2 regions of the Lysinibacillus sp. NPDC096418 genome follow, and region 1 is predicted to be linked to the other one. Evidence: riboswitches for the same ligand, from Rfam matches in the RefSeq annotation. Region 1 holds a riboswitch; the other holds the start of a gene.

What was found. A riboswitch is a leader RNA that binds a small molecule or an ion and turns the genes downstream of it on or off. The one in region 1 is predicted to bind cyclic di-GMP.
Region 2: it holds a riboswitch for cyclic di-GMP, as region 1 does, so the genes downstream of both, ACIQZG_RS06150 (NPCBM/NEW2 domain-containing protein) here and ACIQZG_RS01270 (hypothetical protein) in region 1, are expected to answer to the same signal.

What each region holds. Positions count from the first base shown of each region.
Region 1 is NZ_JBIWEY010000001.1:261,519-265,955, forward strand. It holds gene ACIQZG_RS01260 (bifunctional folylpolyglutamate synthase/dihydrofolate synthase) at 1-344, opposite strand, end outside; gene ACIQZG_RS01265 (bifunctional folylpolyglutamate synthase/dihydrofolate synthase) at 341-1,633, opposite strand; gene ACIQZG_RS01270 (hypothetical protein) at 2,009-2,413, opposite strand; cyclic di-GMP riboswitch class I at 2,510-2,613, opposite strand; gene ACIQZG_RS01275 (valine--tRNA ligase) at 2,738-4,437, opposite strand, start outside.
Region 2 is NZ_JBIWEY010000004.1:104,363-108,799, reverse strand. It holds gene ACIQZG_RS06150 (NPCBM/NEW2 domain-containing protein) at 1-1,722, opposite strand, end outside; cyclic di-GMP riboswitch class I at 1,865-1,948, opposite strand; gene ACIQZG_RS06145 (metallophosphoesterase) at 2,417-3,256, shown strand; gene ACIQZG_RS06140 (nitroreductase family protein) at 3,342-3,971, opposite strand; gene ACIQZG_RS06135 (winged helix-turn-helix transcriptional regulator) at 4,105-4,437, shown strand, end outside.

The DNA.
Region 1 (4,437 bases):
TCAGTCAACTTTCCGCTTAGTCCAGCCTTATGCATTTGCTCAAATACGCCGTCCATCTCTCCCGTAGTAATGGATAAACTTGCTACTTGTATTTGGTCATGTACATCTAAAATACAAGGCGACATAAACTTACCAACACGCAAACCATGCTCTTTCGCAATTGCTTCTATAAAAGTAAGCGTAGAGCCTTTACCATTTGTACCAGCTATATGGACCACTTGAAACTGTTGCTCTGGATTCCCTACCAATGATAATGCTTCTTGAATTGCTGTCAGTCCAGGTTTGATGACATCATCACTTTGTACCGACCATTTCTCTTTATAGCGATCAAATTGCGGAATCATCCTACTACCTCCAAGAGCGCTTTACGTGCTTCCGCTATAAAATATAAAGAACCGGTAATGATCAAAATATCAGCCTCTTCTTTTCTCTGTATTTCCGCATCAATAACTTGCTGCCAATCTGAGTTATACACTTTTTGGGGATGCTGTGATAACGCTGCTAATTGCTCTGCTGGCATAGCATTTGGTAAAGAAATTTGCGTAAAGGCCATCGAGTTTGCTACTTCATCCATTAATGCAATACTATTGGCGTGATCCTTATCAGAAAGCGCTGCATAAATAAAGTTATAGTTTCGATTTGGATAGACATCTTTTAATGTTTGGATCAGTGCTGCTGTACCTTCTGAATTATGTGCACCGTCTAAGACAATATTATTGGCAACTTGCTCAAAGCGACCTGCCCACTGCGCTGTTTGTAGTGCCTTGCGTATAGTAGTGTCTGAAATTTTTACATGACCTTTTTCTTGTAGCACTAACATCGCAGTCATTGCAAGACTAGCATTTGCTACTTGGTGTAAACCTGCCATTTTCAATACAATATCTTGCATCTGCACCTCTTGATTTTCATAATCGAAATGCTGCATCCTTTCATATTGTTGTTGCGTCGTAACCTTAAAATCTTCCCCTAAGATACGACACTCTGCATGACGTTCTTCTGCCACTTTACGTATGACTGCAAGCGCATCTTCATTTTTCACCCCAACAATAACCGGTACATCTTCCTTAATAATGCCTGCCTTTTCAAAAGCTATTTTTGCATACGTGTCTCCTAAAAAAGCGGTATGCTCTAATGAAATCGTCGTAATTATAGAAACAAGAGGTGTAATGACATTTGTAGCATCTAAACGTCCGCCAAGACCTGTTTCAATCAACGCAAAATCAACATGAGCTGCAGCGAAATATTGGAACATTATTAACGTTATCACTTCAAAAAAACTTGGATAATCGCCGTTGTAATGCGTTTCAACAATATGTGCCACCGCATTCATGTACTGCAAGAATTGTGCATCAGGAATCTGTACACCATTAATTGTTATACGTTCGTTGACACATTCTAAATGCGGTGATGTAAATGCCCCTACTTTATAGCTTGCCCCCTCTAGCATTTCACGTAGCGCATTTACAGTGGAACCTTTACCATTAGAACCTGCTAAATGAATTACTTTTAGCTGATTTTGTGGATTATCTAGATAAGCCAGCACCTCACGCATCATTACTAATGGTGCACGTTTATGGTCAACTGCCTTTAATTTGAAAATAAAATCTGTACATTGTTCCATCGTTGTAAACAAACCAAACACTCCTTATGTATGCAATAGCTCTATTTTAGTACAAAAGTTGCCTCACACACACACAATTCGCACTCAATTTAAAAGTGGCTATCCAAAAAGTCTCTTTAAGCTTAACATCTAGCTTTCTATATGGTAAAAAACCGCTGCGCTTTCCACGGACACAGCGTCAGTCGCAACCCTCACTACGCGCGATTCGTTGCGTCTTACATCTTGTGCATACTCCTGCCGCTACGTTTCACTCACGCTTTCGTCGTGAAAAATGTTCCCGCAGGAGTCTACGCGGATTTTTACCTATATATCAAAAAACAGTATGCCGGAAGTACTCTCAGCATACTATTTTTACTTTTAGGACTGCCCCTTTTAAATTGAGGATAACTATTGCAACTGATACTCCATTCCAAGCAGAGCACCCATATCAGCTAAGATAATCTTCGCATCTTTATTTAAATAAGGATGAACATCTGATCTTTGAACTAATTCAAATGAGTTCTTTAATGTTCTTTTTAACATAGATATATCAAAGTTCGAACAATATTCATTGATTTTATTGATTGTTAATAAATCTGCACGTGTTAATTTATTGTTTGTTCCGTCGTTTACTTTGCTATCCGAAATTACATGCTTGATTAACACTTTCGCATTTGCATTAAGGAGTCTATAGTATTTTGCTTCTGATAATTTAAGGAGATTTATCTCTATGATTGCTCTCGCATTAACAAATTCTAAATTATCACAGGCCGTATTTACTTTCGCAATGGTTGTTCCTATATTTCCAGACATCAGTAACCTCCAACATTTAACATTACTTTATTGCATAATAAAAGGCCATTCTAATTACGATAGAATAGCCAAGAGAATTATTAATAAATCCTTTTCTTTGGTAACCAGGCGATCATAGCATTTCAGATTAAAAATAATCTTTATACCTTAGACCCTAGGCTTTGCGCCCTGCCTTTTCAAGCAGTTTGCCTTTGTCTATTATACTAAGTTTAAAATATCATACTATACAAAAAGACCTATTTCAATAGATTTATTTCATTACAAATCACACAAATAGCAAAAAACAGCGAATGACCAAAAATGTCATCCGCTGCAATAAATTAATTACATATTTTTCAGTTCTTCTAAACGTTTTAGTACTAACGCATGTTTGCTTTCATAATCTGCTAATTTCTCACGTTCAGCATTTACTAAAGCTTCTGGAGCTTTTGAGACAAATTTTTCGTTTGAAAGCTTTCCAGACACTAACTTAACTTCTTTTGCCCATTTTTCTAACTCTTTTTCAAGACGAGCAATTTCTTCTTCTAAGTTAATGAGGCCGACTAGAGGTAAGAATAGCTCTGCTCCCGTTACAACAGCTGTCATTGATTGACCTGGTGCTTCTAAGCCTTCACCAATCGTTAACGTTTCAGGGTTACAGAATTTTTCTAAATACGCTTTATTTGCTTCAAGTACACTTACAGTCGCAGCATCTTTTGCTGAAATGAATAATGGTACTTTTTTGCTCATAGGTGTATTTACTTCCGCACGAATATTACGTACCGAACGTATAATATCCATAAGCAATTTCATATTATCCGCTTCTTCTGCGAAGTGTAAGTCATCACGAACTGTTGGCCATGCTGCCACTGTAATAGACTCACCTTCGTGTGGTAAGTGTTGCCAAATTTCTTCCGTAATAAATGGCATGAATGGGTGTAATAAACGCATCGTTTGATCTAACACGTACGCTAAAATTGAACGCGTCGTTTTCTTCGCGGCTTCATCATCACCATTCATTGGTAATTTCGCCATTTCGATATACCAAGAACAGAAATCATCCCAAATGAAGTTATATAGCTCACGGCCCACTTCACCAAACTCATAACGTTCTGCTAAAAAAGTAACGCGTTCGATTGTTTCATTTAGACGAGTTAAAATCCACTTATCTGCAACAGATTTTTCACCAGTTAAGTCGATTTCATCATATGTCATGCCGTCCATGTTCATTAATGCGAAACGAGAGGCATTCCAAATTTTATTGGCAAAGTTCCATACCGACTCTACTTTTTCTGTTGTGTAGCGTAAATCTTGACCCGGTGATGAACCTGTTGCTAAGAAGTAACGCAGTGAGTCAGCGCCGTATTGTTCGATCACATCCATTGGATCTACACCATTACCAAGTGATTTACTCATTTTACGACCTTCGCCATCACGTACTAAACCGTGAATTAATACATCTTTGAATGGCCGTTCACCCGTAAATTCAAGCCCTTGGAAAATCATACGTGATACCCAGAAGAAAATAATGTCATACCCAGTTACAAGCGTACTTGTAGGGTAATAGCGTTTGAACTCTTCGCTTGCTTCATCTGGCCAACCCATAGTTGAAAATGGCCATAATGCAGATGAGAACCAAGTATCAAGAACGTCTTCATCTTGCGTCCAGTTATCAGCGTCAGCTGGCGCTTCTTTTCCAACGTAAATTTCACCTGTTTCATTGTGATACCATGCTGGGATTTGGTGACCCCACCATAATTGACGAGAAATACACCAGTCGCGAATGTTTTCCATCCAACGAGAATATGTGTTTTCAAAACGAGAAGGTACAAAGTTTACTTTGCCTTCCTCATCTTTTTGAAGTTCAAGGGAAGCATCTGCAAGTGGTTGCATTTTAACGAACCATTGTGCTGAAAGGTAAGGTTCTACTACTGCGTCAGTACGTTCAGAGTGACCTACAGAATGCATATGTTCTTCGATTTTAATTAACACGCCAGCTTCTTGTAAATCAGCAACGATTTGTTTGCGGCATTCAAAACGATCCA
Region 2 (4,437 bases), on a different contig from region 1:
GTTTAGTTTTACTGCTTCTTTGAATTCTACTTCTACTTCATTTGTGAAATCAGTTGAATTACCTTTATTCGTTTCCCAATAAGTATCTAGGTCGCCATCAATGGCGTTTCCAATTACGGCACTACCATAGTTACCCGCATTGTTTCGAATACTCTTAATGTTGTCATTATCCACTTTAAATAATTTGGAGTAGTCTTCATTAGCGTAATGCTCAAATGGTTTTGTTGCAGCTGTAGTTGCTTCTACTTTTTCTTCATTTAGTAGTACTTTGGCGTTTTCGAAGTCCTCCTTATACAGTTCATATAGAGGATGTGATTGAGCACTTTGCTCTAACGCTTCTAATTTTTCTAACGTATGGAATTGCTCAGATACTTTATTTTGGTGTTCGTCCGTAAACAAGTTGTCAATCTTATTAGATATACTATCTTCTTTATAGAATCTGAATTCTGCTGCGAACGGTCTATCTGTATATGCTTTCTTGAATTTAAACTTGATTCGTTTAAACTTTGTAGGTTTAAATTTGAATTCTAAGAAATCACTTGTTCTTACCGCTTCGCCACTAGAAACAAGTTGGAATGTTTCCCCTTTACTAGTTTCAGATGTGTAAATTTCGAATTTTTCTGGGAAGCCTTTTTGATTCACAGATCTAGCTAAAAAGGCTATTCGATCTAGCACTTCTGCTTGATTTAATTCGAATACTACTTCATTTGTAAAGTTCGCAGCATTGTTCTTGTTTGTTTCCCAATGAGTGTTTGGTTGATCATCTAACATAAATTCTGGTTTTGTAGTAGGATAGCTACCACCATTTGTTGTTACTTTTGATACGTTAGAATTTGGCATTCTGAACGTGTCACTATAAGCATTTTCGAATTCTGTGCCATAGCCTTTTAATTTTGAAACAGTTGCTGTAGTTGATTCGATATCCTTTTGATTTAGAAGGGATCTAGCATTTGCTATATCTTCTTTAAATAGAGAATAGAGTGGATGAACTTTTGCCTCTTCTTCTAATTTATTTAAAGCATCTATTGTATTAAACGATTCGTTTACAGTACTGAATGTATTATCTGTAAATAGGTTACCCATTTTGTCAGATACTTGGTCTTCTTTATAGAATAAGAACTCCGAAGCACTTGCCCAATCTTGATTTGCTTTTTTATAGATAAACTTTAAACGTTTAAATTCAGTGGGCTTAAATTGGATTTCAACAATATCTCCTGTAGAACCTTTATATTCACCAGAAGAAACTAATGAAAAGTCATCACCTTCATCTGTAGATGAACTGTAGATTTCAAACTCTTGTGCAAAACCTTTACCTTTCGCGCTTGATTGACGGGCAGCGTAAACAATTCGATTTAATGAAGTTGTTTCGTTGAAGTTAAAGATAACCTCATTAGTAAAAGTTGCATTATTGGCCTTACCTGTTTCCCAATGGGTATTCATATCACCATCGATTGCTTTTGAAAGGGGAGATCCAGAGTAGTTCCCGCCGTTGTTCGAAATTGATAGGATATTAGATTTGTCCATTTTAAAGACTTCATTATATGTATTTAGTAAGTCACTTCCGTATAAATAAAACTTACTTACACTAGCATTACTTACTTGTTTAATGTTACTTGTTGTTGTAACTTTTGTTTCTTGATTTTGATCAGCTAAGACATTAAATGGTGCACCGACTAAACTTAAAGCCATAGCCGCGGCTGTTGCAATTTTAATTACCTTCATTTAAATTTCCTCCTGATGAATTATTCCAAAGATGTACATAAAAAAACTACTCAATAAGAGTAGTTTTTTTCCTATAAATGTTTCATAAAAATAGTGTTACCTAATTATGAAACTATAGAATAATAAAAAGTAGAATGTACTCTTCGGTAGCTGGCTGACATAGTAATAAACCTTAGCCCCTATAGCTTTGCGTCCCTAAATTTCTCTAGGTTTGCCTATTTAGTTTACAGCTAAACAATATCATATTAAAATTTTGCTCCCAAGGACAAATCGTACTATATTTTATTGCTACAAAAGCAGGTAATATAGCTGAAATATCATAAAGTTGGAAAATTAATCTATCTGATGTAATAGGAAATAAGGAGTGTGATTCCATTATGGTGAACTTTTTTGTAAATCTAGGGTATTACCTGTGACGCTAATCCCGAAGGAGTTACGCTGGCTCCACTTCAATCAACAAACGCTTTATTCAAAATGTTAACCCCACCTTTTGGTGATGAGCAGATTTAATGATCATTTATGACGAAGTGGTTGAGAATAGGGGGAATGGTTAATTGACCTATAATCTTCACAAAATGAAGATGCTGTGTAATTCTTAGTGGTCAAATTATTTGTATCATTCATCGAGTTGTGACACAGTTGTAACATCCAACGATTATATTAATATAGAAATTCAGTATTTGAGGGGAAAAGAATGCGAAAGTTTTTTAAATTTTTACTTCTATTGCTTACAGTAGGAGTGTGTGTTTTTGTTTATGCAACATTTATCGAATCGAAGTTACTAACTGTTAAGTCACATGAATTTTCATATACACCGCAGAGCAAGGAAAAAGGGACATCCATTAAAATTGCTCATTTTACTGATACGCAAATAGGCGAATTCTTTAGTATGGATCAGTTCAAGAAAGTTGTTAAGAAAATTAATAAACAAGAGCCCGATATGATTGTTTTTACAGGCGATTTATTTGATATGGGTGCTACGGAAGTGGAGATTCAAGAGATTATAGCTCTCTTGAAAGAAATGAAAGCTCTTTATGGGAAATTTTCGGTGTATGGTAATCGAGATGTAGGGGGCGGTATGGAACGAAATTACGAACGCTTACTAACGGATGCTGATTTCACTCTTTTAAAAAATGAAGAAACAACTATTACTTTGTCGAACGGGGAAGAGCTACTTATATATGGATTAGATGACGCACTGTTAGGTTCTCCAGATATAGCTGATATAAATAAAGTGCTTTCTCGAAATGAAAATACACTTGTGTTATTACATGAACCAGATGTAGCAAAACAATTTGAATCAACGGAGCATGCTATAGTTTTGGCTGGCCATAGTCATGGAGGGCAAGTATATTTACCATTTATCGGACCTCTCGCTACTACTGCTTTAGCTGAAGAATACGTGAAGGGATGGTATACCCTTTCTGGGAGCCAAAATCCTAATTTATATGTGAATTCTGGAATTGGTAATACAAAACTACCATTTCGTTTAGGGAATATCCCACAAGTGGCACTTATAAATTTAAGCTTTTAAGAACACAACGTTTATTCGAATAAATTAAACAAAAAATCAGCAGAATCAAAATGTGATTCTGCTGATTTTGTATTTACAAATGATTTTAGATGAAGCGAGCAATATCTTCTAATGGTAGACGCGATGATCCAAATGCTGGTGCAGCCGCTTTACCAATAGCGATAAGTACGATTGGGAATTGATTTTCAGGTAATTCAAATCGCTCTGCAAATTTCACTTTGTCAAAGCCACCCATCGTTACTGTATCAAAGCCTTTTTCTTTTGCAATAAGCATAAGTTGCATTGAAATTAGACCTGCATCAAAAGATGCGATGTTTTGTCTTACTGCTAATGGAGCAGCAGGGTACATGCGCTGCGTATTACTAATTGTGATATTCTTTTGTTCTTCACCCATATGTCCTTCAGTTACATTTTGAGTGTAGATTTTTTCTACGTTTTTGTACATTTCAGCATCACCTAAAACGGCAATAACTGCTGAAGATGTTTCAATTTGTTCTTGATTATTAGCAATTGCACGAAGTTCTTTTTTCGTAGCATCGTCTTGAATAACGATGAATCTCCAAGGTTGTAGGTTACTTGAAGATGGAGCACTTGTTGCTTCAGTAAGGATTTCTTCAAGTTCTTTTTGCGTCATTTTAAAGGTAGGATCGTATTTACGAACTGATTTTCTCTCGTGCATAATTGTATATAAATCTTTAGTTGTTGTTGTTGTCATTGTATTTCCTCCTCTAAACTTACTAATGATAAGTTAATAAATAGAATCTTACCATTAGTAAGTTTGTGCGTCAAATAAAAAATATTATGTGTTACAATAGGAGAAAACCAATTCACAGGCGGGAGGTTATTATATGACTCAACCGAATTGTACACATATATGCAGCAACTACCATCAAGCGATTGAATTTATAGGGAAACGATGGATGGGCATGATTATTTATACTCTATTATCAGGTCCAAAAAGGTATCACGAAATCCACGCTACGATTCCTGGAATATCAGACCGTTTACTTACAGACCGTTTAAATGAGCTTGTAAATGCAGGCTTAATTAATAAGAAGTTCATCGATTCTTCTATAAAAAAAGTGGAATATGAGTTAACACCTAATGGTTTAGCGTTTCAAGAAGTCATTAAGTCGATTCAAAAATGGATAGATCTATGTGACTTTGAAAAGACAACAAAG